DNA from 3 places in the Rhizobium sp. LjRoot98 genome. Region 3 is predicted to be linked to each of the others. Evidence: riboswitches for the same ligand, from Rfam matches in the RefSeq annotation. Region 3 holds a riboswitch; each other region holds the start of a gene.
What was found. Region 3 has a riboswitch for cobalamin ahead of ACSQ3J_RS28095 (DUF1636 family protein). Riboswitches for the same ligand answer to the same signal wherever they lie in the genome.

Region 1 (4,082 bases), on a different contig from region 3:
CCCCATCGCAGACGCCCCTCCGATACAGCAAGCTGTCTACGCCGCCACCAGCATCCGCACTCGCCACGCCCACCAGCACCGCCGCATCATCAGCGCCATGCAGGATCTTCTGGAACGATAGCAGCCACAAGCGGCATATGCGGTCAGTGCTGAGTGAGCAGAACCAACTGCTGATCCTCGTTCAACCTGGCCAGCATATCTGCGGCCGGAAGCGGATAGGCGATCGCATAACCTTGCAGCACATCGCATCCAAGGCGCGTCAACAACTTGGCGTGTTCCAGCGTCTCGACGCCCTCGGCAATGACCTCGATATTGAGCGCTTTGGCGATGTCGATGATCGAGCGCAACAGGCGCTTCTGTTCGCGCGATGTGGTGGTCGGCAAAACCAGTTGACGATCGATCTTCATCCGCCGCGGTTTCAGCTTTACCAACCCGATGATCGACGCATGACCGGATCCGAAATCATCGATCTCGATGTCGATACCCATGGCCTTCAGGCCTGCGACGTTGGAAAACACGTCATCTTCGCTGTCGTCGAGAAAAATGGTTTCCAGCAATTCGAATGACAGCATATCCGGTCGGACATCCAGGCGTTTCAATTCGTCGATCAAAAGCGGATCCGACAGGCGGGCAGCCGAGACATTCACCGCAATGCGCGGAACATGCACTCCCTGCCCCATCCAGGCCTGACGGTCCTTCAACGCCGCCTTCAAGATCGCAGCATCGAGATCGTCCAGCCGGCCGAGACTGCCAGCAACCTTGATGAATTCGCCCGGCAGGATCAATCCGCGTTTCGGATGGCGCCAGCGTGCCAGAACCTCCATCCCGACGATGCGCCGGGTCCGCGCATCGACCTGAGCCTGATAATAGGGAATGAACTCCCCTTTTTCCAAACCATGAGCGAACTGCCTGCCAACGCGCTGCTCGGCATTGAGTTGTGCCTTCATCTGAGCCGAATACACCTCGACCCGTCCCCGACCGAGCTTCTTGGCACGATGCAGGGCAATATCCGACTGTGCCAGCAGGCTGCCAATATTGCGGCCACTGGCAGCCGCGACACCGATCGACCCACCGGTGCGCAAGACCTCCTCATTATGCCAGACCGACTGCTTCAACTGCTGCGCCAGCCGCTCTGCACGGATTTTGAGGTCATCCAGCGAGACGAAATTTGCGATCAAAACCGCAAATTCATCACCGCTGACGCGGGCAATGAATGCGTTCTCAGGCACACTGGCTTCAATCCGCCTGGCACAGGATATCAGGACATTGTCTCCCGTCGTATGGCCGGCAGTGTCGTTGATCTGCTTGAACCGGTCTAGACCGATATGCAGGATCGCCAGCTTTTCCGGTCCGGCCTCCCCCGCAAGCTCCGCCAATCGCCTGTCAAAGAAGCGTCGATTGGGAAGTCCTGTTAGATAATCATGTTCGGCTGCATATGCGATCCGCTCGCGGCTCGCTTCAAGGGCAACGGCCCGCGCCTCGGCGATCGCCTTTTGCCGTCGCAGTTCGCGATTGAGCAGCACATCCGCCGTCACATCCCATTCGGCGCCGATAAGGGTGATATGGCCGTCTTCCTCGAAGCAATAGGCGCGTGAACGCAAGTATCGGGTTTCACCGTCCGGCAAAATGATCCGGTATTCCGAAGAATAGGCATCCTTGGCTGCAATCGCCCGGTCGAAATCGGCCTGGGCCTGGGCAAAATCATCGGGATGGATCGCATTCGTCCAGACCTCCGCCTTGACGCGCCTTTGCGTCTTGCCGGTTGCGTAGAGCCGGTGCATCTGCAAATCCCAGACGACTTCGTCTTTCTGTGTGTCGTGCTCCCACACGCCGATCTGAGAAGCGTCAAGCGCAATTCCCAAACGGCGAAGAATATTCTGGAATTCCTGTTCGGACCTCGCCGCCTTCATGGTTTTCTCTGCAGAGGATGCTTCGCGTATCAGCGCCTCCGCATTCTACACCAAGGTTCCTAAAGAACTATTGTTCCATGAGCAAAAAGAGTACTTTTTAAACAAACAACCATTAAGTGCTTCTTCAAAGAAACCCAGTTGCAACTTAGGCGCATCTCGTACTGTATTACATATCAAATTTAGACACTGCGCGGAAAAATCAAGAGCCGCAATGCGCCATTGTTGGTCGCAGCGCCGAATTGACATGACCGGGGTGACGGCATAATCATCAGCAGATCAATTGGTTCCCTGGGAGCGAGGCGCTTTCGGGGAGTAAATGGGAACGTGACGGGTGGACCCATTCTGGGCATCTTTATCACGGCCGACCCCGCGACTGTAGAGCGGTCAGAGGTTGTCATTCCGGTACGTTCAGCCGGTAAAAGCCACTGCGGCGATGGGCGTTTTGCCTCTGCCGCGGGAAGGTGAGACAAGCTCCTTGGCACGAAAGTGCCTGACGCCGCGAGCCAGGAAACCTGCCGGTTGATGAAGGGCATGGTGCCCAATTGGTGGGATATTTCCCACGCGCCATCACGGAGGTTGTCATGGCTACGACTACAGTTTCAAGCGTCCCGCTTTCTCTCAATGACCGTATCACCACGGCTATTCTCGCCCTGTTGATCGGCGGCTTCCTGGTTTTCGGTGCCGGCCTTGCCAATTCCGCCGTGCTGCACGACACCGCGCATGACGTCCGCCACTCCTACGGTTTCCCCTGCCATTGATATAGGCAGTGGGAAGCTCAGCCTTTCCACACTCTATCGATAGGGGATCGCGGGTTTCATTTTGGAAATCACGCGGCCGTGGATTGCGCCCATGCTCCGGCATCGGGCGGGCTTTGCCGTGGGAATTCAAACACAGCAAGCGTTGAGCACTAAAGATCGATCTGCTCCGCTTGATTTTGGGGGTATCAAATGATTGTCAAAACGCTTCTGGCCGCATTGGTGGCTGGATTGATCGCGGGCGTCTTCATGACGGCGGCGCAGGAGTTGCGGGTGGTCCCGCTCATCCTTCATGCCGAGGAATATGAAGTCAAGGAACCTGCCGCCGAACCACCGGCCGCAACCGAAGGCCAGCAGCAGCACTCTTCTCTCGACCGCTCCTCGTTGATCGGCGAAATGCTGTCGGCACTCTCACCCATCACACCCGCCTACGCCCATGAAGGCGAGCACGAAGACGAAGGCGGCATCATGTTCGGCATGAGCCGGTTCTCCGGCACATTGCTTGCCAATCTGGTGGCCGGCGCCGGATTTGGCCTGCTGCTTGCGGGCGCCAGCCTCGCCTTCAATTACCCCATCACGCTGCGCAACGGCGCTCTCTGGGGCGCCTGCGGCTGGCTGGCTATCCATCTCTTGCCCGCCATCGGCCTGCCGCCGGAATTGCCGGGCTTCCCTGCCGCTGATCTCCACGACCGGCAGACCTGGTGGATCGCAGCGATCGTTCTCTCCGTCGCCGGCCTCTATCTTGTCGTGTTGCGCGGTGAGATCCTGGCCAAGATCATCGGCCTTGTCCTGATCGCCGCTCCGCACGTCTATGGAGCGCCACAGCCGACGGACATCTCGAGCCCGGTACCCGCAGTTCTCGGCGCGGAATTCGCGGTCGCCGCCTTGGCAACGACACTGGCGTTCTGGATCGTGCTCGGCGTGATTTCGGGATACCTGAACGACCGGTTTCTGAAATCGGCTTAAGCCCTATCGTTGCGGCGCTAGCATTGCTTGCGCCGCAAGTACATCAAAGGCCGCCTGTGCGCTCGACAAGGGCCTGCAGGCGGCTTTTTTGTGTCTCGTCATCGAGAAGCACGCAGACATCGCAAAAATCCCCACCCTCTGTTCGATAGTAGAGACAGCAGCCGCTTCGCAGCCGGAAGATTCGCTCGACGGGGATGCCATCGCAAACAGCGCCGACCTTGGCGTAGTGCGCCGTCTCGGAAAATACCGGTGAACCGGCCCTCTTGATGATGGCAAGCGCTGCGGCCATTGCGCGATCCGCTTCGCCCAAGGCGGCACCGATCTCCAGAAAAGCCCCCGCAATGCCGTCACCCACCAGCCGCCACTGCGCGACGGGGGATAGGCCAGTGCGGCCTTGCAGCAAGCCGATCACCGGATTGAAGCTCTCGACGAAGCCACCATGAAATGCTGC
Region 2 (4,082 bases), on a different contig from region 3:
TGCAGGGCATCGGCGGGGCCGCCGGCATGGTCATCCCGCGTGCCATCGTCCGCGACATGCATACCGGCGTGCAGGCCGCCCGGCTGATGTCGCTGTTGATGCTGGTTTTCAGCATCTCGCCAATCCTGGCGCCGCTGACCGGCAGTGCCGTCATCGAATTCTACGGCTGGCGTGGCGTGTTCTGGGCCGTGATGATCGCCGCCTTCATCGGCCTCATCCTGCTGGCGACGCAATTGCAGGAAACCCGCCTTAGGGAACATCGTGCCGAAAGCGGTTTGCGCAGCGCCATGGCGGCATATGGCCTGCTGCTCAGGGACAAGAATTTCCTGACGCTGACCTTCATCGGCGGGCTCGGTATTTCCAGCTTCCTCGTCTATCTCGCCAACTCGCCCTTCGTGCTGATCGATTATTATGGGCTGACGCCGACGCAATACAGCTTCGCCTTCTCCGTCAATGCCGTGTCTTTTTTCGCGGTATCGCAGGCGACCGGCTGGTTCGGCGAGCGTTTTGGGCTTGTTCGCGTCATGCGGATTGCCGTAACGGCCTTTGCACTGACCATGGCTGCGATGGCCATCGTCATGAGCCTTGGTTTCAACCAGCTTCCGGTCATGGCCGCGTTCCTGTTCGTCGGCTACGGCTTCCTCGGCCTGGTCATTCCGACCAGCGCGGTGCTGGCACTGGAGGATCACGGCGAGATTGCCGGCACGGCATCGTCGCTGATGGGCACGCTGCATTTCGTCACGGCCGCCGTCGCCATGGTGATCGCATCGGTGTTCTTCGACGGTACCGCCGTCCCAATGGCCATGGGCATCGCGCTTTGCGCCGTTGGCGCGCTGTTGCTCACCCAGGCCACGATCGGCCGCCGCCGCGCGGTTGCCGCTGCCGAGTAAATCGGCATTCGCAATATCCTGGAATATCGAAGGCCCGGGGCGATGCTCCGGGCCTTTTGCAATTCCTGTGACCCGGTATTAACGCCCCATTATCCACAATGCCGGAAAAATTATGTGCCAGGAGGCATGTTTCCGAAGCCTACACATTGACGTTGTTTTCACGTCGTATACTATATCTAGTGTTCAAGGTTCCTCTGACTCGCAAGATTCGGAGGCTAAGAGGGAATGCGGTGCGTTCAGCCATTTTGGCGGGGCAAATCCGGAGCTGCCCCCGCAACTGTAAGCGGCAAGTGCCTGTTTCATTTCAAGTCACTGAAGGCATCGGTCTTCGGGAAGACGGAGCAGGCGCCACGACCCGCAAGCCAGGAGACCTGCCTTAAACAAAACGTCCACGGGCGGGGTGTCCGGAAGGTCGCGTGATGTGCAGCGGAATGACTCCGCTTTGTGTTGCGTTCTTCCGATGTCCGCCAAAAAAGGCTTCGGGGTGAAGGCATGTCAGTCAATCGAATTCGCAGACCACGAGATGCGGGATCGCGATCGGCGGTACACGCCTAGCCTGCTCGCCAGCTCGCAATGAAAACCACACGATCGGATCCGCGTGCAGCGGCTCGGAACCCTTTCGTGCGCCCGCAACATCACAGACCACGAGGACCATCATGAACATCACCGTCTACAGCAAGCCTTCCTGCGTCCAGTGCACCGCGACCTATCGCGCGCTCGATCGTGAAGGTATCGACTATCAGGTCATCGATATCTCCAAGGACGAGGACGCCTTCGCAAAGGTGATCGGTCTCGGATACCAGCAGGTTCCGGTCGTGATTGCCGGCCAAGACCATTGGGCCGGATTCCGGCCGGACAAGATCAGCGCGCTTTCTTGAGTACGGTCTGACGAGCGATGGGGCTGATCGTCTATTATTCCAGTCTGTCGGAAAACACCCATCGTTTCGTCGCCAAGCTCGGTTTGAAATCGGCCCGTATTCCCGTCAGCAGTGGCGCGAAAACGCCCGATGTGCGCGAGCCTTTCGTCCTCATCCTGCCGACCTATTGCGGCGATGATGGCCGGGGCGCCGTTCCCAAACAGGTGATCCGCTTCCTCAACGATGCGGTCAACCGATCCTTCATCCGGGGCGTGATCGCTGCCGGTAACAGCAATTTCGGCGAGACGTTCGGTCTCGCGGGTGACGTGATCTCACGCAAATGCGAAGTGCCGTATCTCTACAGGTTCGAGCTTCTGGGCACCGATGAGGACGTCGCCAACGTTAGAAACGGATTGGAACGATTTTGGACGTCTCAGAGACTTTGACGCGGAATGCGGGCGCAAAACCGCTCAACAGTTTTCCTCATTCCGCTGCCGAACGCCCTTTGAAGGCGACGGAAACGGCGATTGACTATCACGCGCTGAACGCGATGCTGAACCTCTATGACGACGAGGGGAAGATTCAGCTCGACAAGGACCGGCTGGCCGCGAAGCAGTATTTCCTCCAGCACGTCAACCAGAACACCGTGTTCTTCCATAATCTGCGGGAGAAGCTCGATTATCTGGTGACCGAAGGCTATTACGAGCGCGAGGTTCTCGACCAGTATTCGTTCAACTTCGTGCGCGACCTCTACGATCACGCCTATGCGAAGAAGTTCCGCTTTCCGACCTTCCTCGGAGCCTTCAAGTATTACACCAGCTACACCCTGAAAACCTTTGACGGAAAACGCTATCTTGAGCGTTATGAAGACCGCATCTGCATGGTGGCGCTGACGCTGGCGCAGGGCAATGAAGCGATCGCCCGTGACATGGTCGACGAGATCATTTCCGGAAGGTTCCAACCGGCAACGCCGACGTTCCTCAATGCCGGCAAGAAACAGCGCGGCGAGCTTGTCTCGTGTTTCCTGCTGCGGGTCGAGGACAACATGGAGAGCATCGCCCGCGGCATCAATTCGGCGCTGCAGCTGTCGAAGCGCGGTGGCGGCGTGGCCCTGTCGCTCACCAACATCCGCGAGGCGGGCGCCCCGATCAAGCAGATCGAAAACCAGTCGTCCGGCATCATTCCGGTGATGAAGCTGTTGGAAGACAGTTTTTCCTATGCCAACCAGCTCGGCGCGCGCCAGGGGGCAGGGGCGGTCTATCTGAACGCCCATCATCCCGACATCATGCGCTTCCTCGATACCAAGCGCGAAAATGCCGACGAGAAGATCCGCATCAAGACGCTGTCGCTCGGCGTTGTCGTGCCGGATATCACCTTCGAACTGGCGAAGAACAACGAGGATATGTATCTGTTCTCGCCCTACGACGTGGAGCGCGTCTATGGTGTGCCGTTCACCGAAATTTCGGTGACGGAAAAGTACCGCGAGATGGCGGATGACGCCCGCATCTCCAAGAAGAAGATCAAGGCGCGTGAGTTCTTCCAGGTGCTGGCGGAAATCCAGTTCGAGAGCGGCTACCCCTACATCATGTTCGAAGACACGGTAAACAAGGCGAACCCGATCGCCGGCCGCATCACAATGAGCAATCTCTGCTCGGAAATCCTGCAGGTGAGCGAAGCCAGCGAATACAATGATGACCTGTCCTACAAGACCATGGGCAAGGATATTTCCTGCAATCTCGGTTCACTGAACATTGCAGCTGCAATGGATAGCTCCGATTTCGGCAGGACCATCGAGACCTCGATCCGGGCGCTGACCGCCGTCTCCGACATGAGCCACATCTCCTCGGTTCCATCGATCGAGAAGGGCAATGACGATAGCCACGCCATCGGTCTTGGCCAGATGAACCTGCACGGCTATCTCGCCCGCGAGCGCATCTATTATGGCTCGGACGAAGGTGTCGATTTCACCAACATGTATTTCTACACGGTGACCTATCATGCCATCCGGGCATCGAACCGGATCGCCGTCGAGCGTGGATCAAGCTTCAAGGGATTCGAAAATTCGAAATATGCGTCCGGCGAATATTTCGACAAATATACCGAGAAAACCTGGGAGCCGGCGACGGAGAGGGTGAAGGAGGTCTTCGAAGCTGCCGGGATCCATATTCCGACACAGGAAGACTGGCTGGCGCTGAAAGCGGCCGTCATGGCGACGGGGCTCTATAACCAGAACCTCCAAGCAGTGCCGCCGACGGGATCGATCTCCTATATCAACCACTCGACCTCCTCGATCCACCCGATCGTCTCGAAGATCGAGATCCGCAAGGAAGGCAAG
Region 3 (4,082 bases):
CCCGGCCGCCTCGATCATCGCGGTTGGAATACCGAAACGTCCGGATGTAAACGGTTTTCCGGTGCCGGAATCATAGACAAAGACGCGCACGGGTTGCTTGACCTCGCCAATCCGGTTCTTGATGTCGGCAAGCCCTTTTTCGTAGCTTGCGACGAGGGCTTTCGCCCTGTCGTCGACGCCGAAGATTGCGCCGAGATTGAGAATATCGACAAACATGTCGTTCATCGTCGGCTTGGCCTTCGCCATGATGTGAATGCAGGATTCCGTCAGTTCATAGACCTTGATCTTGAACGGATCGAGTGTTTCGGGCGTCACCTCGCCACCGGCTTTCATGCCGTAGTTCCAGCCGGCGAAAAAGAAATCGGCGTCGGCATTGAGCAGGACTTCCTTGGTTGGATATTTTTCCGCCAGCTCGGGGAGCGCTTTGACGCCTTCGCGCAGCTTCTCGTCCAGCGTTTTCCAGCCGGATATCCCGGTATAGCCAACCATATGGTCTTGCAGTTGCAGAGCCAGCATCATCTCGGTGAGATTGACGTCGTGGGAAATTGCCCGCTTCGGCGCGGCATCGAAGGTGATCTCGCGGTTGCAGCTCTTGACGGTGACCGGATAGGCAAATGCCGGCATGGCGATGAGTGTCGTGGCGAGAAAACCCGCAGCGGAGGCGAGCAGGCGGAAAGAGGGCATGGTTGGTCCTTTCGGTTCAGGCGGTCTTGAGGGAAAATGAAAAACGCGCTGCGATGTTGCCCTCTACGGGATGAGCAAGGGCAGTGACGCCGAAGGTGTCCGAAATCGCGTGTGGCGTCAGTACCTCGTCCGGCCGGCCGAAGCCGACCATCCGGCCGTCGCGCATCAGCGCCACATGGGTAGCGAACGTGCTGGCCAGATTGATATCGTGCAGCGTGGTGACGATGGTCAGTTTCAGCCCGGCCAGCAGATGAAGAATTTCCAGCTGGTGGCGGATATCGAGATGGTTGGTTGGCTCATCAAGGATGATGATATCCGGCTCCTGCGCCAGCGCCCTGGCCACCAGCACCCGCTGCTTCTCGCCGCCCGATAGCGTCGAGAACTGGCGCTTGGCCATAATGGCGAGCTCGAGATGCTCTAGGCAGTGCACGACCTGTGCACGATCCTCGTCTCGCCAGCCTGTCAGCCCTTGGCGCCGCGGAATACGGCCCATCATCACCACATCGAACACGGTGAAAGGGAAATCCGCCGGCATTTCCTGAAGCACGACGGCAACGCGGCGGGCGACTGCCCGGGCTGAAAGCGTGCGAATGTCCTCGCCATCGATTTCGGTCCGGCCTTCCAGTGGCGCCACGCCGCGATAGAGGCAGCGCAACAGCGACGTCTTGCCCGCACCATTCGGCCCGACGATGGCAAGTCGGTCGCCAGCTTCCAGTGAAAAACTGACATCGCGAACAAGCATCAGATTCGTATTTGGACCCCAGCTGAGGCCCAAAACGTTGAGGCTTGCGCCCCTGCCGTCACAGCTCATGGATTGCCCCCCGGAACCACGGTTTCATTGAATGCGCTCTCCGGGATGTTCCGAGACGAGCAAGGCCGCCGGGATTCGGGCAATGGTCTTGCCGCCAAGGCCGCGGGGACGTTCGGCCTCGCGTGTCACGCCATCCGGCCGTCCGGCATAGATTACGGCGAAATCCACCAGTGCTGCGATATCGGTGTCCGGCGCGATGTCGCCAAACAGATAGGTCGCCTTGCCGCTCGCCTGGAACGCGATCGTGCAGGGACGCCGGCAACCGGCCATGCAAACGGTGCCCTCGATGGAAAAATCGGAGCCGCTGGCAACACCCATGCGCGACAGGCTGTCATTGAGGCGGGCAAGCAGTTCCAGTCCCGGGCGGCACGCGGCGCCGGTGATCCGGCAATCGGTGCAGACGGTTATGATGTGCTGTGGATGATGCGCCATGTCTTTTCCCCGGTGGCGACATCCGGAGTCCACATGGCAAAAAATCGCAAACGCGCTGAAACGTTGCTCTCAAGCCAGATTTTTTCCATCGGAACACCCCGTCCGTTGCAGTTGATCATCGATGATGGCAGGTCTCCTGGCTCGCGGGTCGATGCGCATCCACCCCTTCCCGGCGCTTGGCCAGTGGGATGTTGTGAATGCACTCTCCGCTTACAGTTGCGGGGGCAGCCACGGTTTTGGCCCCTGATGGGTCGTCCTCACCGTGTTCCCTTTTCAGCCGCTCCAAGGTCACCTGGAAGCAGCACCATCAGCTCGACATCTCGCACGATTCCACCAGCCAGGCAACGCCGGATACCGATCTTCCAATAGCCTTGTTGCGGCAGTAATGTTATTTAATAACATATTCAGTGTCAAGTGTCGCTATCGCCGGGTGAACCGGCTGGTTCTTCTCGCGTGTCGGATTTGCCGTGTCTGGAGCGCTGCCGGAATACTCCCGGCCTGGGTGGTGGCAATGCGATGTTCCTGCGGTAACTGCCGGATCCGGCAGGTTGAGCATAATCAGACTTCATCATCTGTGTTGGAGCGTCCAATGAACCTTTTCAATCCCGCCGGTCACCCGGAACGCAGTATCGCAATCTTTGCTCTTGTTGTGTGGCTAGCGACAATTGGACGGGCGATTACCATTACCTATGGCCAATGATGGCTGCAGCGAAAATGAAGATGGACGCCGAAGACGGATGAATCGCGGCTTTGGTCGCGGGCTGTTGCAGCTTGGTTTTCAGCGTTCTTGGCGGAAAACCGCCAGATTGATGAAGGGGTTCCTGCTAAAATTTGAGGGTCTGAACAAAAGACTAGGCAGATAATGTGAGAAATTTTGCCTTACGCTCTGGATTTGGTTCGTAAATTGCTCTACTGCCCCTGCCATCTCTAGTGAACATCAGACTTTGAAAGATTCACATGCAAGTATTGGTTCGCGACAACAACGTCGATCAGGCTCTCCGAGTGTTGAAGAAGAAGCTTCAGCGCGAAGGCGTATTCCGTGAAATGCGTATGCGGGAAGCATACGAAAAGCCGTCCGTCAAAAAGGCGCGCCAGAAGGCTGAAGCCATCAGCCGCCAGCGCAAGAATGCGCGCAAGCAGCTTCAGCGCGAAGGCCTGCTGCCGGCACCGAAGAAGAAGCCAACCCGCTAACAGCGGTAGCTTCTGACGAGATTGGGACTTTAAGTCCAAGGCGCGTCCGGATACCGGGCGCGCCTCGTTTCGTTGCTTCCATTACATAGATGCGCAGCTTTGTCGCCTGCCTGCTGTGAGGGCTCGAGGGCGAAAGGTAGTGGCTTGCCACCGGCGAGAGCGTGATCTGATTCCGTGCAAATTCCTTTGAGACATTTTTGGGTCGGATTAGCCGCGTTGCGCGCGTTCCCCCGTTCCGCTAAATCTCTGGCCTGCGGGCAGCACAAGCGGCTCCGTTTCGGTGCCTGTCGGGGGAAATCATGTCCGGTCAATCGCTTGTTACCTATGTCGGCGTGGCGCATCCGTGGATGTGCGACATCATGGGGCATATGAACGTTCGCCATTATGCGGCGATGTTCGATGATGCCAGTTTCCAGCTCCTCGGTCATATTACTGGCGCTGACAGTCTTGCCGATGCCAGCCGCGGCTGGGCCGATGTCCGGTCCGAGGTGGAATACAAGCACGAGACCAAGGCCGGCGCCCTGCTGACGATCCGCTCGCGTGTGATCAAGACCGGCCGCAGTTCGGTGACGTTCGAGCAGGTCATGTCCGGTTCGCTGGATGGCGTCGTCCACGCGATCAATAGAACGGTCAGCGTCCGGTTTGACCTTACCGCGCGGGTTGCCGTTGGGCTCGACGCGGAGATGCGGGCACGTGCAGAGGCGCTTCAGACGGACGCCGCAGCCAACGAAAATAGCGCGGGCTAAGCGCCATAAATCCGTTGATCGAGAGGTGTTTCGGCGATTGCGGTCTGGATGCCGGTGATCAGCGCCTTTTCGGCGCGGTTGATGATCTTTTCCGGGTTCACCAGCAGAAAGACATCGATTGCCGGTGGTGTCTCGTAGGGTGGCAGCCGCCACAGCACGCCGTCCGCGACATCGCGTCGGGCGACATGAAGCGGCAACGGCCCGATCCCGAGCCCCGC

Region 1: it holds a riboswitch for cobalamin, as region 3 does, so the genes downstream of both, ACSQ3J_RS09025 (CbtB domain-containing protein) here and ACSQ3J_RS28095 (DUF1636 family protein) in region 3, are expected to answer to the same signal.
Region 2: it holds a riboswitch for cobalamin, as region 3 does, so the genes downstream of both, nrdH (glutaredoxin-like protein NrdH) here and ACSQ3J_RS28095 (DUF1636 family protein) in region 3, are expected to answer to the same signal.

Annotation. Positions count from the first base shown of each region.
Region 1 covers NZ_CAXUPW020000002.1:72,743-76,824, reverse strand. Annotated here, with positions in the region: gene ACSQ3J_RS09035 (LysR family transcriptional regulator) at 1-121, shown strand, start outside; gene ACSQ3J_RS09030 (bifunctional diguanylate cyclase/phosphodiesterase) at 144-1,910, opposite strand; cobalamin riboswitch at 2,175-2,444, shown strand; gene ACSQ3J_RS09025 (CbtB domain-containing protein) at 2,492-2,668, shown strand; gene ACSQ3J_RS09020 (CbtA family protein) at 2,858-3,631, shown strand; gene ACSQ3J_RS09015 ((2Fe-2S)-binding protein) at 3,675-4,082, opposite strand, start outside.
Region 2 covers NZ_CAXUPW020000007.1:39,714-43,795, reverse strand. Annotated here, with positions in the region: gene ACSQ3J_RS20915 (multidrug effflux MFS transporter) at 1-890, shown strand, start outside; cobalamin riboswitch at 1,060-1,283, shown strand; gene nrdH (glutaredoxin-like protein NrdH) at 1,547-1,768, shown strand; gene nrdI (class Ib ribonucleoside-diphosphate reductase assembly flavoprotein NrdI) at 1,786-2,193, shown strand; gene nrdE (class 1b ribonucleoside-diphosphate reductase subunit alpha) at 2,253-4,082, shown strand, end outside.
Region 3 covers NZ_CAXUPW020000015.1:47,539-51,620, forward strand. Annotated here, with positions in the region: gene ACSQ3J_RS28085 (ABC transporter substrate-binding protein) at 1-684, opposite strand, end outside; gene ACSQ3J_RS28090 (ABC transporter ATP-binding protein) at 701-1,426, opposite strand; gene ACSQ3J_RS28095 (DUF1636 family protein) at 1,520-1,927, opposite strand; cobalamin riboswitch at 2,037-2,251, opposite strand; gene rpsU (30S ribosomal protein S21) at 2,885-3,118, shown strand; gene ACSQ3J_RS28105 (acyl-CoA thioesterase) at 3,418-3,864, shown strand; gene ACSQ3J_RS28110 (LysR family transcriptional regulator) at 3,861-4,082, opposite strand, start outside.